DNA from 4 places in the Mangrovibacillus cuniculi genome. Region 2 is predicted to be linked to each of the others. Evidence: riboswitches for the same ligand, from Rfam matches in the RefSeq annotation. Region 2 holds a riboswitch; each other region holds the start of a gene.
The links. A riboswitch is a leader RNA that binds a small molecule or an ion and turns the genes downstream of it on or off. The one in region 2 is predicted to bind thiamine pyrophosphate.
Positions count from the first base shown of each region.

Region 1: linked by a shared signal. The riboswitch ahead of G8O30_RS02725 (ABC transporter substrate-binding protein) and the one ahead of thiW (energy coupling factor transporter S component ThiW) in region 2 are both predicted to bind thiamine pyrophosphate.
Region 3: linked by a shared signal. The riboswitch ahead of thiT (energy-coupled thiamine transporter ThiT) and the one ahead of thiW (energy coupling factor transporter S component ThiW) in region 2 are both predicted to bind thiamine pyrophosphate.
Region 4: linked by a shared signal. The riboswitch ahead of tenA (thiaminase II) and the one ahead of thiW (energy coupling factor transporter S component ThiW) in region 2 are both predicted to bind thiamine pyrophosphate.

Region 1 covers NZ_CP049742.1:522,885-531,062, forward strand. The annotation lists gene G8O30_RS02700 (GNAT family N-acetyltransferase) at 1-2,902, shown strand, start outside; gene G8O30_RS02705 (amidohydrolase family protein) at 2,916-3,764, shown strand; gene G8O30_RS02710 (ATP-binding protein) at 4,205-5,473, shown strand; gene G8O30_RS02715 (aminoglycoside phosphotransferase family protein) at 5,618-6,388, shown strand; gene G8O30_RS02720 (YjcZ family sporulation protein) at 6,455-6,565, shown strand; TPP riboswitch at 6,685-6,794, shown strand; gene G8O30_RS02725 (ABC transporter substrate-binding protein) at 6,892-7,878, shown strand; gene G8O30_RS02730 (thiamine-binding protein) at 7,878-8,168, shown strand; gene G8O30_RS02735 (ABC transporter permease) at 8,168-8,178, shown strand, end outside.
Region 2 covers NZ_CP049742.1:2,322,779-2,330,956, reverse strand. The annotation lists gene G8O30_RS16140 (hypothetical protein) at 1-60, opposite strand, end outside; gene G8O30_RS11805 (helix-turn-helix domain-containing protein) at 75-1,292, opposite strand; gene G8O30_RS11800 (hypothetical protein) at 1,653-2,147, shown strand; gene thiW (energy coupling factor transporter S component ThiW) at 2,191-2,685, opposite strand; TPP riboswitch at 2,858-2,959, opposite strand; gene G8O30_RS11790 (hypothetical protein) at 3,028-3,225, shown strand; gene G8O30_RS11785 (S8 family serine peptidase) at 4,046-6,463, opposite strand; gene G8O30_RS11775 (hypothetical protein) at 6,690-7,505, shown strand; gene G8O30_RS11770 (helix-turn-helix domain-containing protein) at 7,805-8,178, opposite strand, start outside.
Region 3 covers NZ_CP049742.1:2,702,336-2,710,513, forward strand. The annotation lists gene G8O30_RS13625 (ParB/RepB/Spo0J family partition protein) at 1-418, opposite strand, end outside; gene G8O30_RS13630 (ParA family protein) at 411-1,172, opposite strand; gene thiT (energy-coupled thiamine transporter ThiT) at 1,478-2,059, opposite strand; TPP riboswitch at 2,121-2,222, opposite strand; gene noc (nucleoid occlusion protein) at 2,315-3,205, opposite strand; gene rsmG (16S rRNA (guanine(527)-N(7))-methyltransferase RsmG) at 3,326-4,042, opposite strand; gene mnmG (tRNA uridine-5-carboxymethylaminomethyl(34) synthesis enzyme MnmG) at 4,053-5,945, opposite strand; gene mnmE (tRNA uridine-5-carboxymethylaminomethyl(34) synthesis GTPase MnmE) at 5,964-7,349, opposite strand; gene jag (RNA-binding cell elongation regulator Jag/EloR) at 7,880-8,178, opposite strand, start outside.
Region 4 covers NZ_CP049742.1:232,785-240,962, forward strand. The annotation lists gene G8O30_RS01120 (PAS domain S-box protein) at 1-1,039, opposite strand, end outside; TPP riboswitch at 1,304-1,412, shown strand; gene tenA (thiaminase II) at 1,568-2,260, shown strand; gene thiM (hydroxyethylthiazole kinase) at 2,257-3,063, shown strand; gene thiD (bifunctional hydroxymethylpyrimidine kinase/phosphomethylpyrimidine kinase) at 3,060-3,911, shown strand; gene thiE (thiamine phosphate synthase) at 3,880-4,518, shown strand; gene G8O30_RS01145 (NAD(P)H-dependent oxidoreductase) at 4,628-5,140, opposite strand; gene G8O30_RS01150 (MarR family winged helix-turn-helix transcriptional regulator) at 5,277-5,705, opposite strand; gene G8O30_RS01155 (YecA family protein) at 5,971-6,996, shown strand; gene G8O30_RS01160 (GH1 family beta-glucosidase) at 7,586-8,178, shown strand, end outside.

The DNA.
Region 1 (8,178 bases), 1.3 Mb from region 2:
GAATCTATTTCTATACCTGGCTTTAGTGGACGGAGAGGTAGCAGGTTACTGTAGCTTATCTGAATACCGTGAAGACAGTAACGCGCTTTATATTCCTTTATTAAATGTTCACCCAGACTATCACGGCCATAAGCTTGGGAAACAACTGGTGCTGAATGCCGTCAATAAAACAGTGGAATTAGGTTGGCCTCGTCTGGATCTATTTACATGGGCAGGTAACACGAAAGCAGTTCCACTTTACAAAAAATGTGGATTCTTTTGGGAAGACAGAGATGACTCTGTTCATTTGATGAACTTTATCCCAACCATTCTTCAGTTAGAATGCTTGAAGCCGTTTTTTGATAAGTATTCATGGTATGACACAAGCAAGCGAGCGCTCGAAGTAAAACCAGACGGCTACAAACATAACGGGTACACATTCTATGAATATGAGTGGTCAGCTGACGATGCTTTCGTCAAAGTTCGTTTTGAGCGAACGAGCCGAAAACTTTGCTATGTAGAGACGAATGACTTCAAAGTGGAAATGGTACATCCGTCCTTTAAAACATTAGCGAACAAAGAATCACTGATGGAATACAAAGTGGAAAACAAGCGTCCAAATGCTATATCCGTTCAAATTCAGGCAAATCAAGAAGGGGCAATCCAACACCAAGCTTCTTTTACTAATTTAGTAGAAGAAGAGGTCATTTTTACAGCTCCTGTTACTGTTCACTATTACGAGCAAGAACCAAATGATTGGAAAACACATCCTACAATGGAAGCGACCGTGACGTTAGATGGATATGACATCTCACTAGGACTCGGAGTTTATCCAATTCTACCGGTATCGATTAAACTTGCATCTACTAATCAACTTTTTGAAGCAAACAAGAATCCTAAGTTATTTTTAGAAGTCGAAAGCTTAGTAGAAGAAATAGGAACGCTAAAAGTATCAATTCCATCTAACGATATTCTTACTTTACATGACCAAAGTATTGAAATGAGTTTGAACAAAAAGCAAAGAACTAGCATTCCTTTATCTACGTCCTTGTTAAAAGGTGGAGCATTTAACGAAGAAATCATGTGCACGTTCAGCACAAATGGAGAAGAAATAACATTCCAAACGAGACTTCGTTTTGCGTTCCCAACCAAAACAGATTCATTTGTAGCAGAAACAACGGATAAATGGTTAATATTTAATGGTAGATATTACGCTTCTTTAGAAAAAAGAAATAATACACTCTCCTTAGGTAGACGTGGTAAAGGAGATCATGCACTGCCATTTTTTGCACCAAAGCTTGGGAAACCTTATGCAGACGAATGGACAAAGAAAGAAGCCGGTCAAATTAAGGTAGAAAAAACGGATGCAGGGATTACTTTTGTATCTGTGTTGTCATCTGATTTAAAACCAGGTCTTCACATAGAGAGTAAGGTATTCTTATCCAACTTTGGCTTGTATGACATGTCTTATCGTTTAGTGTTGGACGGAAGCCAAGAAGCGCAAAACGTATCTTGGGTGCAAAGCTTTGTTCCATTGGTAGCGTACACGTATATTCCGATGGGAGAAGAAGTCCTGCGCTTAAAAGAATCTCATGTCGCTTTTAATGATTATTTGGATAAGCGTCATTACTCGGAGCCGTGGACATTCACCGAAAAGGATGGAGAGACGATAGGTTTCGCATGGAGCGCAAATGTTGTCCACAGAAGAGATGAGTGGAAAAATGCGGTTGAGCTAACGGATATTGATGTGCCAGAATCAGTGCAAACATCAATTCCGCTAGCAACCGTGTCGCTAGCTTACAACCACTTCTCCAGTTGGGAAGAGTGGCGTGAGGAAGTGATGGGAGAGCAAGAACCTTTACGAGAAGTTGGACCATTGACGTTAGAACAAACGGACGGGCAAATCATTGTTAAAGACAATAAGCCTTCCGTTTCGCTTAAATCACGATTGCATGTACCAGTGGTTGGGGAATTAGTAGCAGGTAATGAAGGGACCACTATCCAAAATAGTGAGGAAGATCTATCTGTTTCCGTTGAAGTTGAAATGGAACCAATCACGTTAGTCAACACATCTTTCACTTCACCTAATACAAAAGTGGAAGAAACACTACTTTATCTCCAACCAAATACATCGACTGTTTCTGTAGAAGAAGTGGAAAATGGGCATTGGAAGGTAACCAATGGAGACCTGCAATTTAGTGTGCATAAAGAGTACATGGCTGGGGTTTATTCCATTGTTTATAAAGGGGAAGAATGGTTGCATCACACGTACCCAACACCTAGTATGAAAGCATGGTGGAACCCTTGGACAGGTGGATTGCGCTACCGCTTCGGAGGAATGAACAGCTTCTCGTTGCAAAAGGAAGTAAGTGAGGTAAAAGCAGTAACGAAGCTTGACTCCAAAGGAAATGAGTGGTCAGGGGTAGAGGTGACGACGACAATCGTCCACCATGAAAAATTTAAAGGGACGACGTTACAACAATTCTTCTTAACCTTGCCTGGGTTACCGATGATTACGACACTAGCTGAATGGAGAGCTAGTGAGGATAAGTTATTTGCTGGAGAAAGAATTTTCTGTGATGGATTCTGGAATCCTGGAGATGAATTAGCGACTGTCACGTATGATTCGAAAATTAGAGGTCAGAAAGAATATTATGCAGGAGCAGGAGAATTAATTTTAATTGATGATCCATATGCTAGACTTCGTTCTGCAAAATTAGCTGATGCACTTCATATTGTTCAACCGAAGTACGTTTTCGAGAAAGAAGCGTATGTAACAAAAGAAGTGTGTTATGTTAATACGGAGACGGAATGGACATTACAAGCAGGCGAGACCACACACGTGCAACCGACAATTCATTTGTTTGATAACCGAGATTTGCGACCTTATATGGAACAACTTAGAGGTATTACATTTAAATAGGAGTGAAAAAGGGATGAGAATAATTGATGCTCATATCCATTTCTCCGCAATTGAAAGCTTCCGCCATACGGCTAGGGAGCTTTCTCTTGTTGATTATTCTGGAAATGGATTAGTGAATGAGATGAGAGACGGAAATATTGCTTATTGTATTGGAATGGGAGTAACAGAGACACCGGATATGGGTTTTCCTGATTATCATGCAGCTTCTCCGATGGGGTTAGATTTGGATCCTCTCCCACCGAATGTAGGAATGTGTCCCGGAATTAATCCGAAAACACTAAATCAAAAAGCATTGGATGATTTGGAGAAGCTTTTAAAAGAACCACATGTAGTAGGAATTAAAATTTACTTAGGCTACTATCCTTACTATGCGTACGATGATATTTATCAACCAGTATATGACTTGGCAGCAGCATATGATAAGCCTGTTGTTTTTCACACGGGAGATACATACTCAGAGCGAGGGTTGTTAAAATATTCTCACCCATTAACACTAGACGAGGTTGCTGTTCAGCGTCGTGATGTGAATTTCATGATGGCTCATTTGGGTGATCCGTGGACATTAACTGGTGCAGAAGTTGTATATAAGAACAGGAACATGTATGCAGATTTATCGGGATGGATTGTTGGAACGAAGGCTACTTTAGACGATTATTCTAAGGATCATTTTTTAGATCACATTCGACACGCTATTCGTTTTTGTGATCACTATGAAAAGTTAATTTTCGGCTCAGACTGGCCGCTTGCTCCAATAAAAGATTACGCGCAGTTCATTGGAGATTTAATCCCTGAGAAACATCATCAATTAGTTTTCTATGATAATGCAAAGAATCTATTTTTAAAAGATGTGAAGTTGGATTAGGTAAAGGGAAGCTGGAACAACAAAAAAAAGGTACATTCAAAAAAAGAATGTACCTTTTTTTGTTGTTTTCGTTAAAAAATTCTGCAGAATTAGTGCATTTACAGACTAAATCTTTGGGATTGGAATGGTGGGTAGCTGAGACCCCAAAAGAGCGTGTACTTAAGCGACGAGGAGCTATTTGTCGCAATACTCGGCAAACTTAGATGGCCCCGTGGAAATCGTCGCCTGCAGCGGAAATCCCCGTGCCGTCACATATGGTTTTTGTTCGAGCCTGTTTTATTATTAATAAATACATATCACTAGGTGTAAAGTAGTGTCGATGTGTTTACGAAGTGAAAAATATTTGCAAAATTTAATTTTTTGTGGAGGAATAAATGGAAAAATGTCGAAATATATATAGTGGTAAGTAGTTTTAGATTTGTGGAAGGCTGGTGGCGAAATTGGCGTTTATTACAGAAGTAATGATAATGAATATTTTGTCTATTTTTGCCAGTCTTTTTGTGTTTCAGATTTGGCTTGAAAGATCTTCCCACATCCGTTATGCCAAAACAAAAGCTATCTTTGGTTTTTCGGCGATATCTATTTTGTGGTGTATGGTTTTTCCTTTAGATAAGTTTGATTCATTCATACTAGATTTACGTCAAGTTCCAATAATAATTGGAAGTTTATATGGTGGTCCTATTGTAGCAGTTGGTCTTTTTCTCTTAACGCTGATAGCAAGATATATATTCTTTGGAGCAGACGGGTATTTAACATTTTTGTTAATGTATTTGTTATTAACTCCCATACTAATTTATTTCTCGAGAAAATTTTTGCAACTTACGTTAAAAAGGAAGATTATTCGATCTACAATGGTATCACTTGGGTTTTCTCTTTTTATTTTAGTCATCATTACATTATTTAACTCAAGTCACTTAGACGCTAACTTGTTATTGAAATTAGTAATATTCCCGCCAGTTTCTATGGGAATGATCATCTACATAGTGGAAATCGTGTTAAACAATTATCATTTACGCCAAGAACTAATAAAATCGGAAAAGTTAGCCGTGATAAGTCACTTAGCTGCTAGTATTTCGCATGAGGTTAGAAACCCATTGACGGCAAGTAGAGGATTTATGCAATTGTTACAACAAGGATATACTTCTCCTGAAAAAATGCGTACGTTTTTAGACATTGCTATTAAAGAATTAGACAGAGCAGAGGGAATAATACAAGATTATTTAACGTTTGCTAAGCCTGCTGAGGATAAAAAAGAAGCAATCAATGTCTCATCAGAAATTAAAAAAATCGTAGAAATCTTGCAACCTCTAGCCAACATGAATTCAGTAGAATTAGATTTTTCACTTGCACCATATATGGTGTTCGGGGAAAGGTCTAAATTTAAGCAATGTGTAATAAATGTTGCGAAAAATGCCATTGAAGCAATGCCTGAAGGTGGGAAGTTAAGCTTACATATTGAACGAAAAGGGGACTATGTCTACCTAAATGTTAGTGATACGGGGGTAGGAATGACGAAAGAGCAAGTGGATCGTTTAGGAGAACCATTCTTTACTACGAGAGAAAAAGGAACCGGACTTGGAATGATGGTTGTTTATAGTATCGTGGATTCCTTTGGTGGTAAGGTAAAAGTAAAAAGCGAAAAAGGTTTAGGCACTACGTTCACCATTTTGCTACCGATGTACAAAAATGCTGTTGAAGTTATTGGATAAAGCTAACATGGATTGTTTACATCTAATGTTAGCTTTTTTGTTAGGTGTTTTTTAGCAATGTGCTCTCGGTTTAAGTTGATTCCAGCACTTTGATACATGATTAATCCCTCTTTACACACACTAGAGGTATAGAGGTGATAGGGCGTGGAAACAGCTATCCGTAAGTATTATATGAGTAGACAAATATGGGAAAAAGAACGATTTTGGGCGAGTAATCTTAATAAACTTCACTTTCCTACTGCACGTATTATTTGTTCTTCTTCAGACCCATCTGAATTATGGATAGATTTTGAATGGGTAGATGGAAGAAGTAGCACCTTAGAAGATGTGGATTCGATTTATGCTGTTTTACAGACATTTTCTTCTTTAGGCACGAAAATTATAAAAGAATTTCCGATTCCAAATTATATCGTTAGACAAGAGAAATGGACGTTGGAAGATTGGTTAAAGGAATACCTACTACTTTTCCAGTCAAATTCAACGTTTTGGGATATGTACACGTATCAATGGAATCATCAACAATATGGCGTCATTCATCGAGACCCTCATTATTTCAATTGGATTGTTAGCAAAGATACTATTTTCTTACTCGACTTTGGTTTAGTGAGCTATGGACCTATACTTTATGATATTGCATATGTTTGGGTAAACGAATGTAAGAAGAACGCTTATCAAGAAGAGAAAGCAATACTGCTTCGGGAATGGGTAATGAAAAGCATCCCTAGTCAATCGTTTGTTTTCTTCTGTCTTTTCTTTTCAATCATGAAAAACTACGCGGATTATTACCAAGGAAAAGAAGATTGGAAGGCGCAAAATCGTTGTAAAGAGTGGATTGACTCAGAAGTAATTCATGGACTAATTAACGAATGTGTAAAGTTTCATAGTAACAATGGGGATAAGTCCATACACTATTGAGCCATCTGAATAAAGTATAAATGTGAGGTAAAGCTCACGGCAATACTCATTCGGAGGTGATTGCTCATGTGTTTCGGTTACGGTTACGGTTGTGGAAATAACTACGGTTCAACTTTCGTATTAATCGTTGTTCTTTTCATCCTTTTAATTATCGTTGGAGCAGCTTACCTAGACTAATAAAGTCTACCTTTTAAAGTATGCGAGAGAATTTCTGCAGAAAACGGGATAGTCCTATGGGCTATCCTTTTTTCTTTACGAAATCATTACTTTATGGGATACTGAAAAAAAATAATAAGAACGATGTGTGGGGGAACTGGTGATGCCAGTTGAGATCATGTCCGAGAGACGGAGACCCTTAGAACCTGATCTGGCTAAGACCAGCGTAGGGAACATATGTTAATTACCTCATACATATGCGCCCAAATGGTTTTGGGCGCTTTTTCGTTTGCCCATATTAAGTGAGGAAAACCATTTGTAGCGAACGTTCGAACAGGAGGAGAAAGATGAAAAGAAAGTTTTTTTCTGTAATTACCATTGCAAGCGCTATTTTAGTGGGTGCTTGTGGAAACCAAGCAAGTCAGGAAGATAACAAAGTAACAGTAGTCTTAGATTGGACCCCAAATACGAATCACACAGGATTATATGTTGCAGAAGCGGAAGGCTACTTTGAGCAGCAAGGGCTAGAAGTGGACATCATGTTACCAGGAGAAGCAGGAGCAGAGGCGCTAGTAGCATCTGGAAAAGCAGATTTCGGTATTAGTTATCAAGAAAACGTCACGTTATCCAGAACTGAAGACATACCTGTTGTCTCAGTTGCTGCGATTATTCAGCATAATACGTCAGGTTTTGCTTCACCTGTAGATAAAAATATTACGTCACCTAAAGATTTTGAAGGTAAACGATACGGTGGATTCGGAGCTCCGGTAGAAGAAGCGGTGTTAGGCGCTGTGATGAAGCAAGATGGCGTAGACGTGTCTAAAGTCGAAAATATTAACATCGGAAATGCAGATTATTTTACAGCAGTTAAGAGAGATATTGACTTTTCATGGATCTTCTATGGATGGACTGGAATCGAAGCAGAACTCCGAGGCGAACCAGTTAACATGCTGTATTTAACAGATTTCTCGGATAATCTGGACTACTACACGCCAGTAATTATTACGAGTGAAGATAAGGTGAAAGAAGAACCAGAGCAAATTGAAAAATTCTTATCAGCAACAGCAGCGGGGTATAATTTCGCAATGGAAAATCCAGAAGACGCTGCTCAGCACTTAATTGATGCAGTACCTGACTTAAATGAAGAACTAGTAAAAGCAAGTCAGAAATGGTTAGCGAATGAGTATGCTCGTGATGCAGAGTATTGGGGGCAGCAAAAAGAAACTGTTTGGACTAACTACGCTAATTGGATGAAAGAAAACGAGTTATTAACTGGAGAATTTATTGCGGAGGAAGCCTTTACAAATGACTTTCTTCCTAAGGAGGCACAATAATGGCTAACTCATTAGTTTCGGTACAAATTATTCCCAAAACACCTAATGGAAAGGACGTTATTCCATTTGTGGATGAAGCAATAACACTGATTCATGAATCTGGTTTACCATATCAAGTGAATCCTTTAGATACAACCATAGAAGGGGAAATGACAGAGGTATTATCACTTGTGGAAAGAATGAATGAAAAAATGGTAGAGCTAGGCTGTCATAATGTCATTACACAAATGAAAATACTGTATCAACCTACTGGCATAACCCTATCCACGTTAACGGAGAAGTACCGTTAATGAAAAAGTG
Region 2 (8,178 bases):
TAATGAAATAACGAAGGCAATTACTGCTGTTGTTACAATTGCTTTAAGTAAGTTTTTCATAATAATTAGCTCCTTTATATATAATTTTTATAATACCTAATTGCTTTTAGGGGATCTACTTTCTCATAATACTGCGCTAATTCCATTTCAACAATTTTTGACTCTTCAAAGTCTCGAGTACTCTGTAGAAAAGGAAGATGCTTGTTCTCTAAGTATTCATAATACTTCTTTTCAGGCATAGTTAATTGAAATTTTAGTCTTTGTGCATACATAGAAAGTTGCTCAAATTTATTCAATTTAATGTCTTCGATTAATTCTTCAATTTTAATTAGTAATAAATCTTTATCTCTACCAATTTTTATATAAACATTTATCATGGAGAGTTTACTCCAGATAAAGGTAATATCTGATGCTTCTAAATCTTTGGCAATCTTTTCGAATTTAATAAGAGCTTCTTCATATTCTTTCTTTTCCAATAATGTTAACCCATAATTATATAAGGTTTGATAATATAAATTTCTTTTTCCTAACATACGTAGATTTCTTAAAATATTTGTGTATATGGAAGATGCCTCATCTAACAAGCCAGTGTTAGTATAAGTAATGCCTAAAACTATCTTAGCACTAATTAACTTCATAATATTTAGTTCTTCTTGGAATATAGGAATGCACTTATTCATATAAGTTATTGCTCTTTTAAAATCACATAGTAAACTGCAGCAATAACCAAGTTGAAATAAGTAATCTTGTTCGTATGTAGAATAGATATATTTATTATTATTTTCCAAATATTCTAAAGCTTTTGTAGGTTCATTATTCTTAACTAAATTTCTAGAGTAACCAATAACGTATAAACACTGTTCATCCTTATCCATATTTTTAAACAATTTTTCAAGAAAATCCTGAATCTCTATAGCCTTCTGTACATCGTTTATATAATTGTAATACCACATCATAACAATTTCGTACAGAAATAGTAATTTAGAACTTGAACAATAGTCTTTATTAGGTTTAAGAGATGCGTAATAATATTTAATTTTTTCCTCGTCTAAGTATCGAATAGCATTCAACAAGGAGTGTAGTTCTTTTTCAAGTCCAATAAGCTTTTCTTGTTCTTCTTCCAGTTCTATGCCTAATCTCTCGAATAGTAAACTTAAAGTCTCCTCATTGCCCTCATAAGAATCATTTTCTATTTTACTTAGATGTGATACGGAGCAGATCTCCCTACAAAGTTCATTCTGTGTCATACCAGCTTTTAAACGATAATATTTTACTACTGATCCTAATCCCATTAAACACACTTCCTACCATAGTGAGATTACCTTTCATTTTATCATAGTACAGTGGTAAAAGACGATAATTGTTTCCATAAAAGTTGTAGGTACCTTTAAGTATAAACAATTCTGACAAAAATACTATTGGGAAAATTGTCATGGTTTTTTAGTTGCTCTACTCACACCTAGCAGGTAATTAGACCTTATTCTTGGTAATTATACATGAAATTACTTTTCCTTGGGAAACAATACGCAATTTTCTCGATGTTTTTAGTCATATATTTTCCCAATAAAATTTATCAGGATTCTATGGTAAGGTGGTCTTACAAGTAATTGGTTACCGAATCTTAATTCAAGTGGAGAGGAGAATAGGAAGAAATGGCTATCGACTTTACGTATTACGCTAACCTACGTTCAACTTCTTGCAGTGAAGAAAGTCTAGAAAACTTTTTATCTAACGAAGAAATCAGTCAAGTAGAGGAGACGTGTCAGTTTGAACTAGTCTCCAAAGTTATCTTAGAATTTTATATAGAGTTATTTTTAGAACAAACAAGAGGTCTTAATAATCTAGCATCGTGTTCAAATTGCTTAGGAAAGTCCGTCAGCAAATTGAGTGGAAACTTATACGAGATTGTGACTCCAGCCGTCATTTACTTTTTACAAGAGTTAGTTGAAAATAATCGACTAGTTGGTAATACGTGTGAGGAGAGATATCAATATTTTATCGAGAACTTTTACGCTGGGAAGAGATTTCACTTCGCCTTTTTTGAACGAAATCCAGTTATAAGAGAGAAAGTAGTTACGTTGCTCTCTATGGAGCTTAGTGGGAATAAGTCCTTTTTGTATGAAGATAGTGGGATCGAATCAGCATGATAAAAGCCGTTAGAAAGGAAGTTCCTTATCTAACGGCTTTTATTTATCTAGTAAGTTCTTGGTTCGTCACTTGGTTTAAAGGTACTTTCCTCAGTATTAATCCACCGATCGCAGAACCTACTAAGCTTGAAAGGAAGAACGCTGGTAAGAAAAAGAATACACCAAACTTACTACCCATAAAAATTGCTGCATAAGGAACTGCTAAAAGAGATGCGATAATACCAGTACCAATAACTTCTCCCAATATGGTCCAGCGGAGTTTATTTGTTTTCCAATAAACAAATCCAGCTAGTAAAGCTCCAATCATGCCACCTGGAAAAGCTAAGAGAGAACCAGTTCCTGTTAAGAGTCTTACAAGTCCAGTGACAAAAGCAGTTAGTACTGCACCAACTGGGCCTAATGTTACAGCTGCTATGACATTCACAGCATGCTGTATTGGGAAAATTCTTGCGACTCCTGTGGGGATGGAGACAAATGATGCTCCGATGACTGCGATGGCTACTAACATTGCCATTAGGGTTAACTTTCTAGTATTCATGTTTTTTCCTCCTTTTTGATTTGTTGTTACCGTGACTCGGTTAACGTTCATCGAGTTAGTAAGAGACTCCATTAAGATGGGAACACATCACGTGGTCAACATGGAGTTGTTACCGGTCACGTAACAAATAAACGCCACTTCTCCTAAAGAAGAGTGGCGTTAGCATCAAAAAGAAGTGCTTCCGCCACTTCCCTACGCTGGTATCAACCAGATCAGGTTCAAAGGGTCCAAACCGAAGTTTGTCTCAGCCGTAAGGGCTCCCCTAGTGGACGATTAATTATCCATATCATACCATGAATTATTTCTTTTTTGTGCGTAGACTGCATATTTTACATGGGGGTGATGAATATGTTTGGTTTCCTGAAGAAGAAAAAAAAGGATGCGAAGTACTACTTAACAGAAGAAGATAAAGAAGAACTAGCCAGGTTATTTGATAGGACGGATAAGGCAGAAACGTTACGAGAATTGAGGTATGTTAGGAAGGACTTGAAGCAGTTAGTAAAGAAGATTGAAGCGCAAACAAAAGAATTGGAGAAATAGATGGATGCCAGTGGAGAGGGACTCTGCTGGTTTTTTTGTGAGGAGTTGTGTAAGAGTAGTGATTTTTATTGTAAAGAATTCTTAAACTTGTCTTGGTAGTGGAAGTTGAAGTTGAGAAGAGAATAGGAGCGTTCTATCCACATCTCGTGAGTGGAAATGGGAGCTGAGAAGAGAATAGGAGCGTTCTATCCTCCTCTCGGCAGTGGAAATGGGAGTTGAGAAGAGAATAGAGACGTTCTATACACATCTCGTGAGTGGAAATGGGTGCTGAGAAGAGAATAGGAGCGTTCTATACTCATCTCGGGAGTAGAAATGGGAGTTGAGAAGAGAATAGGAGCGTTCTATACTTATCTCGGCAGTGGGAATGGGAGCTGAGGAGAGAATAGGGGCGTCTAAAACTCATGAAGGAGCGGAAAAATCAATCTTAGGAGATAATAAGAGTGTCTAAAACTCATGAAGGAGCAAGAAAATCGATCGTAGGAGAGAATAAAAGCGTCTAAAACCCATGAAGAAGCGAGAAAATCCATCTTAGGAGAGAATAAGAGCGTCTAAAACTCATGAAGGAGCGGAAAAATCGATCGTAGGAGAGAATAAGAGCGTCTAAAACTCATGAAGAAGCGAGAAAATCGATCGTAGGAGAGAATAAGAGTGTCTAAAACTCATGAAGGAGCGAGAAAATCCATCGTAGGAGAGAATAAGAGCATCTTAAACTCACCAAGAAGCGAGAAATCCAAGCGAAAGAGAGAATAACCCTCTTGAAAACATAGAAAAAACCACCCCAAGGCAGCCGCAGCTACCCCGGAGTAGTCTAATTATCTACTTATTCATATAAGAAGTTTCCACCACTTAGGGAAGTAACTCCTTTATACGTAGCATAAGCATACACATTGTAGTATTTACCCTTTTCTAACTTAACGCCATTAGTAAGCGTTCCATCCCACTCAAACCCTTGGAATCCTTCACTAACATTTTCAAATACACCAACGTCTCCTAGGTAAGCAACTGGAGAACCAGCTGCGTTAGATGAATAGACGAACCATTCTACTGTTTCCGCACCATTAGGGAAATAGCCGCTAAGCTCAAGACTACCATCCGCATTTACAGCAACACCAACTGAAGATACACGAGGATAATCAGGCTCTTTTACAAATAAAATAGTAGGAAGATCATACGTGCTCTCACCGTCAGATACGACGATCGTTCCTTCATAGTAACCAGGAGCTAGTTTACTAGCATCAACCTGCACGTTTAGGTTAACCTTTTGAGATTTACCAGCATTTACTTTTAAGTTATTACTTGCTTTAACTTTGATAGCAGAAGGCTCACCGTCAAACTTCACATCGAACGTATACGTTTTACGCTCATTTGATAGATTCTTCAACTCAAAGTGTTGTTTCTCCACTTGTTTACCTTTGTTCTTGCTAAACACTCCATAAGAATGGCTACCAGGAGTTACTAGAGTAGTAGTATTAATTGCATCTAATGGACGAATACTTCCTGCACCTTGCGTGTTGTGAGGATACTCGTTACCTTCTGCATCTACTAAATTCACAGCAGTATTCATTAACGCAGCTTTCACATCGTCCACGTTCCAAGTTGGATGAGCTTCTAAAATTAACGCAGCCGCACCAGCAACGTGAGGAGATGCCATACTTGTACCTTGTTTAGAACCGTAGCCATTACCTGGAACTGTACTTACAATATCTACACCAGGAGCAGAAACGTCTGGTTTGATCATCCAAGTATCAACAACTGGACCACGAGAAGAGAAGTCTGCTACTAGCTCAGGTTGTTGACCAGCGTATGGTAAATCTAGTTTTACAGTTGTATTTCCAGCTTTTACATCAGCAACAAGCTTCTGTCCATCTTCTTGAGTTAATTTCACGGTAGGTACTGCCATTCCAGGGATGACAAATGGAATCTGACCTGCAGAACTATTGTAAATAATCGCTGCTACTGCACCAGCATCTTTTGCAGCTTGTGCTTTGTCTACGAACGGAATAGCTCCACGGGAAATTAATGCAACTTTCCCTTTAACATCTTTTCCTTCAAAGTCAGCAGCTTGTCCTAATCCTGCATCTACAAGCTCTAATGTTTGACCGTTAAGTGCTTCCATGTCTTTATAATCCGCGTATCCCATCATTTCAGCTGAATCATATGTACCAGCATCGGTTGTAAGAGCAGCATTATATAAGTTAAATGGAAGTTGAGTTGCTCCAACAGAAATCGCTTCACGAGAAGTACCAGGAGATCCTACTGTCCAATTATTAGGACCAGAGTTTCCGTTAGACGTTACTGCCACAACACCTTCAGCCATTGCCCAGTCAAGTGCAATACTTGTAGCCCAGTCAGGGTTATTTAAGCTATTACCTAGAGAAAGGTTCATAATTTCAGCGCCATCCTCTACAGCTTTTTCAATACCTGCCACCACATTTTCTGTCGATCCACTTCCACCTGGTCCAAGAACACGGTATGCAAGTAACGTTGCATCTGGAGCAACCCCTTTAATTTTACCGTCAGCTGCTACAGTTCCAGCTACGTGTGTACCGTGAGTTGTTGCTCCACCACGTGAATCTCCAACTGGCGTTTCTTGTGGATCGTTATCGTTATCTACTAAATCCCAACCCTTGTAATCTCCGAAAGCTTGGTCTAAATCAGGATGAGTATAATCTACTCCAGTATCAAGGACTGCAACTGTTACCCCTTTACCAGTGAAACCTGCTTCCCAAGCATCATTTGATCCAATGAATGGTGCACTATTTGCCATTAAAGGAGAGAACTCTTCTGCGCTTACAGCAGTTCCTTCTGTACTAGTAATTGTATACTCAACATTTGGATAAACTGCTTTTACACCAGGAATAGCAAGTAGTGCAGGAACTTCACTAGCAGGAAGCTCTACAGAGAACCCAGAGAATACATAGTCGTATTCTTTATTTACTTTAGAAGATTTAGATGCTTTTTTTACCGCATCTTTTACTTTTTGACGCTCTTTTGCTAGATTGCCTTGTGTTTGTGATTTTCCTTTAGTTTTAGCTTCTACTAAAGATTCTGCAGTTAATTCTACGATTACGGAAGTTGGAGCGGAAGATTGAACATTGATGTTTCCGTACAGCTTAGCTAATTCTTGAGGAGTACTAGTAGTAGTCTCTTGAGCACCGGCACCAGCGCTGAAGGAAGACATTGCTAATACAAGAGTAGATAGAACGATAGATGAGTAGTTAAACTTTTTCTTTGCCATTATTAAATTCTCTCCCCTTTTTGTTAAAATTCAGACTATTATGATATTCTAGTAATTTATCAGAAATTCCCTGGTTAAAATTACTTATTTTCGTAAATGGGTATTAAGGTTTACTTAATTGTTAAATAAAATATTTTAGCAGTATCTATTAACAAATTTGGTAAAATTAACTATAATTAGAATAGGTTAGTTAATCGATAAACTATATAAGAAGGGGTTAAATGTCTTGCTGGAAATCTTACTTGTAATCATGATTTTATCTGCTTTAATTATTTTTATTTGGATGAGTCTTTTAATAAGAAATTATGCATTAGACTCTGAGGTGTATGGATATTTCCATAGTATTGGGATGTCGAAAAGGGAACAAAAAAATAACTTTATAGAGTATCGAAAGGTAATTAATGAATTTTATAGCCTATACAATAAATACTATAACTATCAAACGGTTTCATGTAATCGGTTTCTTTTTTGTCCTACTACCATAAACGAAGAACTAACACCTGTTAATGATAGTAACTTCAAGGATAAGATCAGTATGTATAGTCAGTTTCCTAAACCTATTAAAGTCAGAATAACTGAGTGTTATAAGAAATATTACCTCTTATCTTCATCTATAAGATATTACGAAAACCTTCTGAAACAAGGAAGGAATACACAAGAACTAATTAGTAAAAACAATGAGAAGTTTCAACATAAAATTCCATTGCTAGTTAATGAAAAAATGGAGTATTTATCATTGATTAATAAAGAAGTAGAAAGAATTATCGATGGATTAAAAGAGTATCAAGCAAAATTAGAGGATTGTATAAACAAGCTAGGAAGAATGGACCGAGGTGATGACCATAATATGAATAACACAAGTTTTGTGGTGTTGGATCAGGTGATTTACACCAAAGAGAATTGTCAGGTAACAAAGAAAAATTCTTTTTCATTTACTGGGGTATCTGTTGTGCAAAAATCATTAGAAAACATAAAATTACTTGAATCCAAAGAATTAAATGAGAAATCATCAAGATCATCTGTAATCGCAGCGTCTAATTAGGACTCTCGAGAAATCGGGAGTTTTTTATTATGATGAATAATTTGGCCGTTTTCTGACCATATTGTTACAAAATAGTAAGGGAGGGCATATCGATGGAAGAAAGAGAATCCTCCTTCTTTCGTGGGTTGCTCTGGGCAATTGCGCTCAGTATCCCACTTTGGATGTCCATGGTTGGTTGGGCCAGAATCCTGTTTTAAATAGAGGCGGAAGAGAAACTTGGTGGGTTTTGCTTCGGTCTCTTTTTCTATATAAAAAACTCGCTGCCAATTTTACGACAACGAGATTTCTCATATATAACGTTAACTTTTTAACTCCCGCAATTTTATCGCTAGATGCACGTTTAACCAGTAGTCAGGGGTGGGTTGCTCTGCCCCTAACAATTGATAGATGTTTCCTAGTCTGTAATGTAGCGTATTAGGATGAATATGCAAATTCTCTGCCGTTTCTTTCACATTTCGATTATGGTCTAGGTAACAGACCAACGTTTGAAAAAGTTCGCTTCGTTTTTTTCCACCATCAAGCAGAGGGCCAATTTGATCGTCAATAAAACTATTGATATCCTCTTCAGGTGTCGTCATTAATAATCGATACATGCCTAGCTCTGAATAATGCATAATAGATTCCAAGTCAGGGTGTTGCTTCAAAAATTGAATGACTTGATTTGCTTCTTTTC
Region 3 (8,178 bases), 380 kb from region 2:
CTTGTGTTAAAGATAGTTTATCCATCAAAGTTTGATACGCAATCGCTTCTTCAATAGAGGATAGATCTTCACGTTGAAGATTTTCTAACACAGCAAGCTCCATCATTTGCTGCTCGTTCAAATCACGAACAACAACAGGAATTTCTGTTAGCTTAGCTTGTTTAGCCGCACGGAAACGTCTCTCTCCGACGACAATTTCATATCCTTTTCTTCCTTTACGAACGATGATAGGTTGTAAAATACCATGTTCACGAATGGAAGCGGATAGTTCATCTATTGCTTCTTGTTGAAATATCTTTCTAGGTTGGTAAGGATTTGGGCGAAGCTCTTCTAGCGCTAACTTCTCTACTTTTTCTCCCGCTTCCACTTCTGGTGTTTGAAATAATGCGTTGATGCCTTTTCCAAGCCCTCTAGCCATTCGCAACCACCTCTTTTGCTAAGTCTAAGTATACTTCTGCTCCACGTGACCTTGCATCGTAAATAATAATTGGTTCACCATGCGATGGAGCCTCACTTAATCGGACGTTACGAGGAATAATTGTACGATATACTTTATCTTGGAAGTATTTTTTTACTTCTTCTATAACTTGTATGCCTAGGTTTGTTCTTGCATCTAACATAGTTAACAGCACACCTTCAATCATTAGCTCATGATTTAAGTGTTTTTGAACTAAGCGAACAGTGTTTAATAATTGGCTTAAACCCTCCAATGCATAATACTCACATTGAACTGGAATAAGTACTGCGTCAGAAGCTGTTAAAGAGTTAATCGTTAATAAACCTAAAGATGGTGGACAATCAATAATAATATAGTCATATTGGTCTTTTACTTGCTCGATAGACCTTTTTAAGCGAACTTCTCGTGAGATAGTTGGAACAAGTTCAATTTCTGCACCAGCTAATTGAATGGTAGCAGGTACAGCAGATAATCCTGGTACAGCTGTCGGTAAAATAACATCTTTTATCTCTACGTCGTCTACTAATACGTCGTAAATACATTGATGTACATCTCCTTTTTCAATACCAACACCGCTTGTGGCATTTCCTTGAGGATCGACATCAACTAAAAGAACTTTTTTACCTATATGAGCCAAACAAGCTCCTAAATTTACGGAAGTAGTGGTTTTTCCTACTCCGCCTTTCTGATTAGCGATCGAAATGATCTTGCCCATTCTTTTCACCTACCTCTAGTTTCCTTCTAAAATGGCAAGCCTGATTACTATTTTATCAAAAAAATAGAAAAAGAGTGTGAATAAAATGAATTGAGTAGAAAGATTTATCGAATAATGTTAGGAATGAGAGAAAGTATGCCTATTTAGTCAAAATAAAGAGAGAAATAGGAGGATACAAGTAGGAGTGTAAAAAATACGGTTACTCTCCTTTTAAATTTCTTCCCTTGCACACGATACACAATAATTAAAGGTGCTGAAGCGGAATTAATTCCGCTTCAGCACCTTTTAGTCATTTCTATTCACACTTATGCTGCACGGTCAACGAGCTCTTCTGGGATTAGTAGTTGCTTTCTAGTCTTCACCAATAAGTTAATTACTATAAAGCATAGAATGGCAGACCCTAACGCTGTTAATCCGTTCGCGTATAAAGAAAAGATCCACGGAGATAGATTCTCTGGAGCGTATTCTGCAAAATAAACTACGCCAGCGATGAAATGCCAAAAATACCTCGCTACTGTCCCAATCATGACACCTGCTAACACAAATAATATTGCACTGACGTTTTTTTGTTGTAACGATCTAGTAACTCTCTTCGATACAAGTCCAGCAAATCCGATACAAGTGAAAGCAATGAAATACTCAATAATTACTTGAGAAGGAGCTACAATCCACGCTTCACCTAACACAACTTGCAGCGTCCCCCACAAAAATCCTCCTAGAAGCCCAATTCCAACTCCCCTTCTCATAGCCAAAATTAATATGGGCACCATGGCAAAAGAAATAGAGATACTTGGTGAAAGTTTAATGGAAGGTAAAAGGTCTACTAGCAACGCAAAAACCGCCATGATACTTGCTTCCACTAATTTTACTAATTTTCCTGTTTGCATAAAAAAACTCTCCTTTTTTTGTACCAAAAGAGAGAGGGAAAACAGCATGAATTCCAAGTATTCATGCGCTCTTCCACATCCCTACGTTAGCATTAACTAACAGGTTCGAAGGGTCAGAACACATAAGTGTTCACTCTCAGCTTTCGCTCCCCTTGTGGTAACGTATTTTATTCTTTTTTATTTTACCAATTGTAAGAAAAAAGCTCAAAGAAAAGCTGTCGACAAATCATCAACAGCTTTTCCTCTAGTTATCTATTAAGATTTCTTTTTAGGAATTTTAATCGTAAATTGATAATACTCGTCGAATTCCTCTTCTGCAGCATCTAAATTTATTCCACTATCCGTTACCATCGTTAAAGACTGACGTATCGTGTTAACAGCAATACGCATATCCTTACTAAACGCCTTTCGTCTTGCTTTTGATGGTTCTGGATTCTTTTCTAGCATTTTAGATACACGGTCTTCTGTTTGCTTAACATTAAAGGATTTCTCAATAATATCTGCTAACAAAGCAATTTGAAGATCCGGTTTCTTTAAAGGTATTAATGCACGAGCATGTCTTTCTGTAACAAATTTTTGTAAAACTGCATCTTGCACTTCTTTAGGCAGCTTTAATAAACGCAATTTATTCGCAATGGTTGATTGACCCTTCCCAAGTCTTTGTGCCAGTGCTTCCTGCGTTAAGCCATGAAACTTTAATAACTTTTCGTATGCAAATGCTTCTTCAATCGGAGATAACTCTTCCCGTTGAAGGTTTTCAATAAGCGCGACAGAAGCCATCTCTTCTTCAGACATTGTACGCAAAATAGCGGGAACTCTTTCCCATTGAAGCATTTGAACAGCTCGCCATCTTCGTTCTCCAGCGATGAGCTCGTACTGATCTTCTGCAATTTTTTGCAATACAATAGGCTGAATAATACCATGCTGAGAAATTGTTTCCGCTAGCTCAGCTATTTTGCTCTCTTGAAAGACAGTTCGAGGTTGATGACGATTAGGTACAATCTGATGAATAGGTATTTGGTGAACTTCATCTCGTTCCACTTCTACCACTTCTATCGGTTCTGTTTGTTCCACTTCTTGTGTATTTTCTTGAACAGGCTCTTCCTTTTCTGAAACACCGAAGAGTCGAGAAAAAGGACTTTTCATCCTTTTACACCACCTTTGTTGTAACTCCTACATACTATTATTCTCTATTGTACGACAAAATCCTGCTTAACGACTACAAATCTCTTGCATACTTATAGGAAAAATGAAGCAACATTTACATTATTCGATTGGCGTTTTATTAGGAGTACCTGCTTTTCTTGGGTACTTTTTCGGTGTTGGCTTTGTTTTGCTTATTTCAAAGATAACTCGTTCACTATCCTCTAAAGGAAGTGAGAAGCGATATGTTTCTTTCACTTTTGCTCCCATTGTTGTAATAGCTTTTTTCGCTATCGACAACTCATCATCACCGCTTGCTGCTTTCATAGCAACAAATCTACCTCCAACTTTTACTAGTGGTAAACATAACTCCGAAAGCACTGACATTCTAGCAACAGCACGTGCAGTTACGATGTCATATTGTTCACGATGATCTTTATTTTGAGCAAAAGTCTCCGCACGGTCATGAAACGCTCGAACGTTCGTAAGACCTAATTCTTTTGACAGAGTATCTAAAAACGTAATTCGTTTATTTAATGAATCAACAATTGTTACTTGTATGTTTGGAAAACAGATAGCTAGAGGAACACTAGGAAATCCCGCTCCCGCTCCAACATCACAAAGTGTTAATTCTTCTGTGAAATCAAGATAAAAACCAGCAGACACAGAGTCAAAGAAGTGCTTCAAATACACTTCTTGTTCCTCCGTAATCGCTGTTAAATTCATTTTTTCGTTCCACTCTACAAGCAAGTGAAAGTATTGATCGAACTGTTTCATTTGCTTTTCTGTTAAAGTAATACCTTTTTCCAGTAACATTTGTTTAAACTGTTCTTTATTCATAAAGCACCCCTTACTCGTTAGAGACTTTTGCAATACGACCTTGTTCAATGTAAACAAGCAATATAGATATGTCAGCTGGATTTACACCAGCGATACGAGATGCTTGTGCGATAGAAAGTGGACGTACTTCTTTTAACTTTTGACGAGCTTCAGAAGCTAAACCGTTAATATCGTCATAATCAATATTTTCTGGAATTCGTTTGCTCTCCATTTTTTGAAGTTTCTCCACTTGTTGAAGAGATTTTTCAATATATCCTTCGTACTTCAATTGGATTTCTACCTGTTCTTTGACATCTTCACTAATCTCTACATGTGAAGGTGATACACGTTCAATATGTGCATAAGACATCTCTGGTCTTCTTAGTAAATCTGCTGCTTTAATTCCGTCTTTTAACTCACTACCACCAACTTCACGAATAATCGACTGAAGTTCTTCTGTTGGTTTAAGTTGTGTTTGTTTTAAGCGGTCCATTTCATCCGCAATATGCTGCTTTTTCTCCATAAAACGCTCGTAACGATCTTCTTTTACTAGACCCATCTCATGACCAATATCTGTTAAACGAAGATCAGCATTGTCATGACGTAGTAATAAACGATACTCTGCACGAGAAGTTAATAAACGGTAAGGTTCATTCGTCCCTTTTGTCACAAGATCATCAATTAATACACCGATATAAGCATCCGAACGTTTTAAAATTAACTCTTCTTGTCCCAAAGAACGACGAGCAGCATTAATACCAGCCATTAGACCTTGACCTGCTGCTTCTTCATAACCAGATGTACCGTTAATTTGGCCTGCTGTATATAGATTCTTAATGCGTTTTGTTTCTAGCGTCGGCCATAACTGCGTCGGAACTACTGCATCATACTCAATCGCATAACCCGGACGCATCATTTGTACATTTTCTAGCCCTGGAATCGTTTCTAAAATTCTTCGTTGAACATCTTCCGGTAAACTTGTCGATAATCCTTGAACATACACTTCTTGGGTGTTACGTCCTTCTGGTTCTAAGAAAATTTGGTGACGAGGTTTATCATTAAAACGAACCACTTTATCTTCAATAGATGGACAGTAACGAGGACCCGTACCTTTAATCATCCCTGAATACATCGGTGAGCGATGTAAGTTATCGTCTATTAACTGATGTGTGTGTTCATTTGTATACGTTAACCAACAAGGTAATTGATCTGTAATATATTTCGTTGTTTCAAAACTAAATGCACGCGGAACATCATCACCAGGTTGAATTTCGGTTTTACTATAATCAATAGATGAGCTATTTACACGTGGAGGTGTTCCCGTTTTAAAGCGCACTAAATCAAATCCAAGCTCTTGTAGCTGCTCAGATAGTTTAATCGATGGTTGTTGGTTATTAGGGCCACTAGAGTACTTTAATTCACCTAATATAATTTCTCCACGTAGGAAAGTACCAGTTGTAATGACAACCGTTTTCGCTTTATACGTAGCACCAGTTTGCGTCACAATACCTGTTACCACATCATTTTCCACTACTAATTCCTCTACCATCCCTTGTAGAAGTGTCATATTTTTTTCGTTCTCAATTGTCTTTTTCATTTCATGTTGATAAGAGAACTTATCTGCTTGTGCACGTAAAGCACGTACAGCTGGTCCTTTACCAGTGTTCAACATACGCATTTGGATGTGAGTTTTATCAATATTACGACCCATTTCTCCACCAAGCGCATCAATTTCACGTACCACAATCCCTTTTGCAGGCCCACCAACAGATGGGTTACACGGCATAAAAGCAACCATATCTAAATTGATGGTAATCATTAATGTTTTTGCTCCCATGCGAGCGGAAGCAAGTCCCGCTTCCACTCCAGCATGACCAGCACCAATGACAATTACATCAAACGATCCAGCGTCATAACGTTGCATATTCATTTCCTCCTATTCTTATTTCCCTAAGCAGAATTGAGAAAATAGCTGGTCAATTAAGCTTTCATGAACAGCATCTCCAATAATCTCCCCAAGTAATTCCCACGCTCGTGTGAAATCTATTTGAATAAGATCTACTGGTGTATTTAACTCAATAGCTTCCTTTACCTCTTCTATATGATGAAGTGCTTGTTCAATTAGCGCAATATGTCGACTATTGGAAACATACGTTAAGTCCTGAGCTTCCAATTCTCCCTCGAAGAAAAGATCTGCAATAGCTTGTTCTAATTCATCTATTCCCTCTTCTTTCAACAGAGATGTCGTAACTAGTTGATGATTTGCACTTAATTCTTTTACACGTTCCATATCTATTTTAGGATCAAGATCCGTCTTGTTTACGATAACAATAACGTCCATTCCCTTTACTGCTTCAAACAGACCTTCGTCTTCTTCAGTTAGGTCGTCCGAATAGTTTAACACAAGTAAAATCAAATCTGCCTTCTTTAGATACTCTCTAGAACGCTCTACTCCAATACGCTCTACAATATCTTCCGTTTCACGAATGCCTGCTGTATCTACTAAGCGGAGTGGTACTCCACGGACATTAACATACTCTTCAATCACATCACGTGTTGTTCCAGGTATATCTGTCACAATAGCTTTGTTTTCATGAACAAGAGCATTTAATAGAGAAGACTTCCCTACGTTTGGTCTTCCTACTATTACCGTAGATAGTCCATCACGTAAAATTTTACCTTGCTGAGATGTACGTAATAGCTTATCTAATTCACCACCGACGTAATCTGCTCGTTCTTTGAATAATTGATGTGTCATTTCTTCTACATCGTCGTATTCAGGATAGTCTATATTTACCTCTACCTGTGCAAGAGTCTCTAAAATAGACTGGCGCAACGTACGAATTTGGTTCGATAACCTTCCTTCCATCTGTCCTATCGCCACATTCATTGCACGATCTGTTTTTGCTCGGATTAAGTCCATCACCGCTTCCGCTTGTGACAAATCAATACGACCGTTCAAGAACGCTCTCTTCGTAAACTCACCTGGCTCTGCTAGTCTAGCTCCTTCTCTAAGCGTTAATTGAAGTACTTTATTTACGGTAACAAATCCACCATGACAGTTAATCTCTACGACGTTTTCTCGAGTAAATGTCCGTGGTGCCTTCATGACGCTAACCATCACTTCTTCGACAACATCGTCTGTCTTCGGATCCACAATATTTCCATAATGAATAGTGTGTGATGCGACATCAGAAAGTTTTCTACCATCTCTACTTCTATATAAGCGATCCGCAATTGCTAGTGAATCATCACCACTTAGTCGAACAATGGCAATTGCCCCTTCTCCCATCGGAGTAGAAATAGCTGATATAGTATCAAACTCCATCAAAATCCCTCCTTAAAATTAGTGTTTTATATTATCCACAACGGTAAATGAAATTTTTATCCACAATCGAATATTCTATCACGTATAGTATAACTTATCCACATGTGAATAAAAAGAAAAGCGCAAGGCGCGCGTTCAGCCGCGGCAGGAAAGTTTGGAAGACCGAGTAGGCAGCTCTTCAGCCAACGGAGGGCTTTTGGACTTTCCCGAGCGGTTGCGCACCTGGAGCTGGACATAAAGAAAAGCGCAAGGCGCGCGTTTAGATGCGGCAGCAAACTTGGAGGGACCGAGGAGGCAGCTCCCCAGCCACCACAGGGCCATCCGAGTTTGCCGAGCATCTGCGCACCTGGAGCTGGACATCAAAGAAACGATGGTAAAGATACTAATCTTATTGGCTAAGAATGTAATTATAGTAAGGAGACTCTGTTAAGTACGGACCACATTACGTGGTCAACACAGAGTTGTTGCTGGTCTCGCAACAAAAAAACTGCGAAGATTAGTAATTTAATACTAATTTTCGCAGTTTTAATTTATTTATTACTAATATTAGGTTTTATAATTACGTATCTGTTAGGATCTTCTCCTGCAGATTGTGTTTTTACACCTTTTATTTTCGCTAAAGCAGCATGGACTGTCTTTCTCTCACCCGGTAGCATCGCCTCTAGCTTTACAGAGTGACCAGTTTGTTGGACTTGATCTGCTACTCGTTGCGCTAACTCTTGTAACGAGGATGCTCGTTTGTTCCTATAATCACCAGCATCCACTGTTATATTTACGAAATGTTCTGGTACATGAGTTGCTACAAGTTGAGTTAAAAGATTCAGTGCAT
Region 4 (8,178 bases), 1.0 Mb from region 2:
TGGAAATCAGTTCGATATGACTTAGCTCATTTGACATGATCGATATATATTCTCTTGTAATATCGTTTTTCGCATCTAGTAATTGTAAAAATCCTTTAAGGGAGGTTAATGGATTTCTAATTTCATGCGCAATGCCGGCTGCAATTTGCCCAACTGTGGTTAATTTCTCTGAATGCAATAAAGCTTTCTCAGAAAACTTTCGCTCTTGTATATCTCTTGTGGTACTAACAACTTGTGTGAGCTTTCCGTTCTTATTATAAATTGCTGTAGAAGTTGTTTCCAACCAAGTTAAAGTGCCTTTTTTCGTAAATGCTCGAAACTCTACACTGGAATTACTATCTGATTGAAGGATTTTATCTCGATACTCTTTTACTATTTCTCGATCTTCCGGATAAATAAACCGATCAAAGTTATTCCCCATCACTTCTTCTAAACTATAGCCTAATATTTTCTTTGCTGCTGGGTTGATATAGGATAAGGAACCATCAGATAACGTGATCGTTATAATATCTTTAGATTTATTAGCAATGATGGTATACATACTTTCTAGTTCTTTTTGTTTTACATAGGAGATGGCAGTAATTGCTTGTTTACTCATTAAAATAGTTAACTTGATATCTAATTCTGTAGGTGTATATGGGGCAAAGTGGTAGATGGCGAATGTGCCATAAATTTTGTCTCGGAAGATTATAGGAACGGACCAAACAGCTCGAACACCAACTTTATCACTGTGAACGACAAAAGGCTTCCATATTTCGCTTTTGTGTGTATCTTCTACTATTACTACGCGCTTTTCTGCTACAGCAACTCCACATCCACCCATTCGTAAAGGGAGGTTACTAGCAACCTTCGTGTAAGAATTTGGGAACGCTTCATATCCTGGTCCGGGATTAAGTGTTTGAGACGATTCATCATAAATCATTGTGGTAACGGTAGCTTCTGTAAATATTTCTGACAAGTAACCTACCAATCTTGTAAGAATTACCTCTATGGTATCATCTGATTCAAAAGGGTTTTGATGCAAAAATTCATCTATCATATACGATACCTACTTTTTCATTTATTGTATTTTAAATTATTTTTAACGACACCTTAACGGAAGTGGATTATCTTAACTTTTAGCTTATCAGATAACAAAGATAGATACACTAACTCTCGTAAAATTATATAGATCTTGGTTGAGTTTCCTTCGTGCTATTTCGACATTAAATTTAAACAAACGTTTGATCAATGAGGTAGTTATCTTTTTGCTTGAATTAATTTTCTGACATGTTATAGTGAAAGAAACGTCACAACTACATATTTTTACCACTAGGGGGGCCTATACAATAGGCTGAGATGAGCGTGTTACGCAAAGACCCTTTGAACCTGATCTAGTTCATACTAGCGGAGGGAAGTGGGCGAGTCGTTCAATGTGTTTATTATTTATTGACCTTCTAACGCCACTTCCATTGGGAGTGGCTTTTTTGTTACGTGACCAGTAACCACTCATCGTTGATCACGAGATGTGGTCCGTTCTTAGATGAGTATTCATGTTCCATCTAAAACAAAAAAGGAGCGATTCATAATGACCACTTTTACAAAAGACTTACGAGAAAAAGTAGCACCGATTTGGGAAGCAAGCTTTCAGCACCAGTTTGTCAAAGGGATTGCAGACGGTAGTTTACCGGTAAAGAACTTTAGACACTATGTGATGCAAGATTCTTACTATCTACACCATTTTGCGAAAGTGCAAGCACTCGGTGCGATTAAATCAGACAATATGGATACTGCGCAGCGTTTTGTGACACATGCGAGTCACACATTTGAGGCAGAGCTTTCCTTGCATCAACATTTTTATGAACTATTAGATATTACAGAAGAAGAGATTCAAGCGTTTGAACCAGCTCCGACTGCTTACGCCTATACGTCCCATATGTATCGTGCCGCAGAAGAAGGGACGTTAGCGGATTTACTAGCAGCGATTTTGCCTTGCTACTGGCTGTATTATGAGATTGGCCAGAAGTTGCAACACGCAAAACCAAACCATCCAATCTATGATAAATGGATTGCAACCTATGCATCAGATTGGTTTGGTGAACTAGTGACAGAACAAATTAATCGTTTAGATGAGCTGGTAGGTGAGTTATCAGATCATGAGAAAGATAGAATAGAGAAACATTTCGTGAAGAGTAGCTATTACGAGTTAGCATTTTGGGAGATGAGTTGGTCATTAGAATCGTGGGATTCGTTGATGAATAGAGAGGTGGCACAACGATGATATATGATGGGCTGCTGTTACAAAAGATTCGACAAGAGAATCCTTTGGTTCACAATATCACCAATATCGTGGTAGCCAACTTTTCTGCTAACGGATTGCTTGCTTTAGGGGCCTCACCGATTATGGCGGATTCACCAGAAGAAATGGAAGATATGGTGACTATTGCTTCCTCCGTCGTTTTAAACATCGGTACGTTAAACCCTACTACTGTGGAAGCAATGATTTTAGCTGGAAAAGCCGCGAATGTAAAAGGAGTTCCTGTCGTGCTGGATCCAGTAGGAGTTGGGGCAAGTCAATTTCGTCGACGTGTTGTTCAGACTATTTTGCAAGAAGTGAATGTGGATGTGATTCGTGGGAATATTGGAGAGCTTGCAACGATAGCAGATGTGGAGTGGCAAGCAAAAGGGGTGGACGCTGGAGTTGGGTCTCATAGCGCTGAGTACATTGCAGAATTGGTGGCGACAAAACATAAATGTACGGTTGGAATGACGGGAGAAATCGATATTATCACGGACGGGAATACGGTCTATAAGGTAAAAAATGGAGACCCTGTAATGCCGCTTATAACTGGTTCTGGCTGCTTACTAAGCGCCGTTATTGGTGCATTTTTAGGAGTGGAATCAGCGTCTACTATTCTTTCAAAAGTAACAACTGCTATTGCGACATACGGCGTGGTAGGAGAGCTGGCAGCAGAAAAAACCAAGTTACCTGGTAGTTTTGTGGTTGCCTTTATGGATCTTTTACATGATGTGACTGCGGAAGATATAAAGCCACGACTGCAAATAGAGGAGGTAGTTCGATGATTCCTCAAGTATTGACGATTGCAGGATCGGATTCAGGAGGCGGCGCAGGTATTCAAGCGGATTTAAAGACGTTTCAAGAACTTAACGTCTTTGGTACATCCGTTATTACAGCTGTGACTGCTCAAAATACAACTGGAGTGCAGGCTGTATACCCGATGAGCGCAAGTGCAGTTGAGAGTCAACTAGCTTCTATTGGAAATGATTTTACAATAAGCGCTGTGAAGACAGGGATGTTATTTGACCATGAAATCATTGAAGTGGTTGCGGCGGCAGTCAGGAAATACGGCTTTAGAAAATTAGTAGTTGACCCTGTGATGATTGCTAAAGGAGGAGCTTCCCTTTTGCAGGAGAAAGCGGTAGAAGCTTTAGTGCAAAAATTAATCCCTCTGGCAAAAGTGATTACGCCTAATATTCCGGAAGCGGAAGTGCTAACAGGTGAATCCATTCGTAACATGGAAGATCGGTTGCGTGCTGCAGACGATTTACTTAGTATGGGAGCAGAATGTGTCATTCTAAAAGGAGGTCACGCTGAAGAATCAGATGCATGGGATCTCGTAGTTAGAGGAACGGAGAAGTATGTGGTGAAAAGTAATAGACTTCACACCCAAAATACACATGGAACGGGATGTACCTTTTCGGCTGCGTTAACAGCAGAACTAGCAAAAGGAAAAACTATTAGAGAATCTGCTTATCTAGCAAAATGCTTTATCTATCAGGCTATTAAGCAAGATTTGCACATTGGCAACGGACATGGACCAACAAATCATTGGGCGTATCAAGAGAGTGCACGACATCTTACTGGTGGAGGGGTTATCGTTGAACCGGTTGTACTATCAAGACATTCGTAAGCAATTGGAGATCTATTTTATTTTAGGTAGTCAAAACGCGAAGAAAGACCCTTTGGAGACAGTAAAAGAAGCACTAGAAGGTGGCATTACTTGTTTTCAATTTAGAGAAAAGGGTATTGGTAGCTTGCAAGGTGCAGAGAAACGAGAATTAGCAACATCCCTCTTCGCGTTGTGTCAGCAGTATCATGTTCCATTTATTATAAACGATGACGTCGACTTGGCGATAGAATTAGATGCTGATGGCGTACACGTTGGGCAAGAAGATGAAGATATTGCTTCCGTTAGAGAGAAGATAGGTCCAAGTAAAATGTTAGGAGTCTCTGTGCATACAAAAGAAGAACTGAGGAGAGCAGCGGAACTTGCTGACTATGTGGGGATTGGTCCGGTATTTGGCACACGCTCAAAAGACGATGCAAAAGAACCAGCAGGAACGTGGTTAATTGAGCATGCGACCAAAATGTATCCTTCTCTTCCTAAAGTAGGGATTGGAGGAATTACTCCCGAGAATGCGGTGATTGTGAGAAATGCAGGTGCCGATGGAGTAGCAGTAATATCTGCTATTGCTGCAAGTAAGGATATTCGGTTAACTGCAAATCTATTTAAATAAAAAGAAAGCTGCGGAGGAAACGGACTTCGCAGCTTTTTGTTACGTGACCAGCAACACCGAAGAGTAGCATACATTCGACAATATCTTTAAACAAACGTTTGATCAACTATTAAAAATGCTTGATCATCCTCTCTGCTTCAATAGATAGATCTTCGGGAGAAAGAGTTCGTACACCTTGGATTGCATATGTTGGTAGGAAACGCATTCCTGTTAAATTGGCTGTTGCCTGAAACGGTTTCGTTAACTCACTAATGCTGTAATGATTAAAACCACCAGCTTGGTAAGCAGTTTCTGGACCACCGGTGGAAATAATTAACCCGAACTCTTTTCCATGTAGTTTTGTTCCTTGAGTACCATAAGCCCAACCATATTCAAGCACAACATCTTGCCACTCTTTTAATAGAGAGGGGCTGCTGTACCAATATAACGGGAATTGAAAAAGGATACGGTCATGTGCAAGTAATAGTTCCTGTTCTCTCTGTACATCTATTTTTCTATCAGGATATTCTGTATATAAATAATGGACAGTAACATTTTCTTCTTGTGACCATCTTGTAGCTAAATGTTTGTTTACAATAGATTCATTAATGGAAGGATGTGCAACAATTACTAAAATTTTCATATCAATAACTCCTTTTATTTGTATGTACAAATGATGGGGTAAAAAAAGTATATCTCTCTTATGTTATTAGTAGAGAAGTATCGTAGACACCAAGGGAAGCGAAGGTGGTAGATCCCTTGGTAACGATATAAGACACTTAATCCTCAAACTTTTCGCTTGCCTCATGCAACATTCTACTTAATTGAAGACTGAAGTCTTTTCCAAGAATGGTCGCATATTCTTCAAAAAGTTCTTTTAACAAACGTCTAAACTCCACGTATTTCTCTTCCCCTATTTGGGTTAGATAGATATTTGTTTCTTTTCCGTCCATTTTTCGATCCACCATTTTATGCTTCACTAATTTATCAATAAAGCGAGTGCTGGTAGAAGGTGCGATGGAAAGACGCTGGCAAAGTTCTTTTTGCGTTATTCCAGGATGAAAATGGATGACCATTACCATATACAAATATGACGGTGCCAGTTCTTGCTCAAACACGTCTTCCGTGAGTTTCGTAATGTGCCTAGCGAAACGGTTTGCGGAAAAGAACAAGCAATTCATTAATACTAACTCTTCTTCGGACTTCATGTTATCCACCCTAACATCATTTGTACATACAAATTACCATGAGGAAACAGAAACGTCAAATTACAACGTTAAGTACTTATAAAAAAGTTCTGTGTAAATCATTCAGCTGTCGCTGATTTATCTGTCATGAAAGAAAGAGCAGTGTAATTTATGGAAGGAATCACGCTAGTTTGTACATATGGTCGGAAAAACGTTATAATAACTAAGCATTTAATGTCTATATATAGGTAAAAGTGGTTTGCTAGAAAGGAAGTGCAACACAATCATGAAGATTGGTAGAAATGACTTATGCCCATGCGGAAGTGGGAAAAAATATAAAAAATGCTGTGAGAAAAAAGATTCGGGACAAGTTCTGGATTACGCGCAGATTCAAGATCAACTATATACATTCGGAACAACATTACTAGAAACAAAGATTGCTCGTTTTCATGAGAGATACATTGGAGATGAAAATGTATCAACGGAACTTTCTTTAATACTAAAATATTATGGATCAACTATTTTTGTTCTACACGATCAAGTGGAACAAAAAAGCATCGTACAACATTTCTTAGAAACGTTCCCAATTAGCACATATAAAGATGAAGTAAAACAAGTGATAGCAAGTTGGAATCAATCTTTCCCAAGTGTTGCTGTAGTAAAAGGGAAGCAAGCTGGTTCTATTACGGTAGAGGACTTGTATACAAAAGAAGTAAAACAAGTCATGACGGTAAACGGTGTGGAACGCTTTGAACCAGGTGAAGTCCTATTAGGTACATTAATTCCTGTCGGTGACATGTATCAGTACTTCGTTGGCCCAATCTCGTATGTAGATCAGGATAAAGAAGATTTCCAAAAACTATTGATAGACTATTATCAAGAGAACAGTGGAAAAAATCCAGCTAGATTCGTGTTAGCAGAGTTCTTTACGTTTATTCTCTTCTTTGTTACTAGTGTAGCGGATGTAGAAGGGAAAGAAGAAACAGCTCCTGCTGAAGTGGGATATGAGTGGGATAAACCTGTTTATGAAGAGATTGCTAACGAATTCTTAGCGTTCTTCGAGAAATCTTCTGTATCCTATGATTACCAGATTGGTTTAAAGATGTGGAATAACTTTACGAAGTCTGTACAACCAATCATTCGTAACGCTCAAAACTATACGGCTGCATTAGTATACGTAGTGGATCAAATGGTGTCAGTGGAGAAAACATGGACGCAGCAAGATCTAGCAACGGAATTTAATGTTTCTGCAAGCAGTATATCATCGACGAATAAAAAGATTATGGATGTCGTGATGCAGGGAATGGTTTGATTAATTATCACGAAAATGCAGTTGAAATATGACTGCACAGGGATTTTCGCTGCAGGGGGACGCTTTCCACCTCGAAAAGCGGAAGGCGCGCGTTCAGCCACGGCAGGAAAGTTCAGAAGATCGAGGAGGCAGTTCTTCAGCCACCGGAGAGCTTTTGGATTTTCCCAAGTGGTTGCGCACCTGGAGCTAGACACAACACCTTTCCCGTAGGAGTCGCCCCCTTCCGCTACAATCTCAAAATTGTCTTGTTGTAAATTATATTATCTGCAGTATTCTATTGTAGTTCTTGTAACTATTTAAAAGACAGGTACATCTTTTTATAGATGGTATCTGTCTTTTATTTTTACACGACTATGGAATTACTTATCATCTATACATATCGAAATAGTATTTCATCTTTTACTCCTACTACTCCTACTACTCCTAATTATTTACGAAAACTTTCGTAGATATTTCGTTGAAATCCGACGGATATTTCATAAAATTAATTATTGACACCGCTTTCTTTTGTGTTTATAGTGGAATTAACGAAACAATACTTACTATTTTTCGTTCATTACGAAAACATTCGTAAGAGAGAGGGGTAATTATGAGACGCTTTCCGAAAGATTTTGCTTGGGGTACTGCAACATCATCTTATCAAATAGAGGGTGGAAGAGATTCTAGAGGAGAAACAATTTGGGATCAATTTGCAAAAACACCAGGTAAAGTACACAACCAAGAAAATGGGGACATTGCATGTAACCATTATAATATGTACAAAGAAGATGTAGCATTAATGAAAGAACTAAGTATTCCTTCCTACAGATTCTCTATTTCATGGGCAAGAATTTTCCCTAACGGAGATCGAGTAGTAAACGAAGAAGGACTTCAATTCTATGAAAATTTACTAGACGCCCTTGAAGAAAGCGGTGTCACACCAATTGTAACTTTATACCATTGGGATTTACCACAAGCCTTGCAAGATAAAGGCGGCTGGATGAACCGTGATATTGTAGATGAATTCGTGTATTTTTCCGAAACAATCTTTAATAGATTTGGAAATCGAGTATCACAATGGATTACACACAATGAGCCTTGGGTAGTAACTTGGTTAGGATATGGAGCAGGAGAGCACGCTCCAGGATATAAAGATATTCCTAGTTTCCTAAAAGCAGCTCACCACGTGCTATTGTCACATGG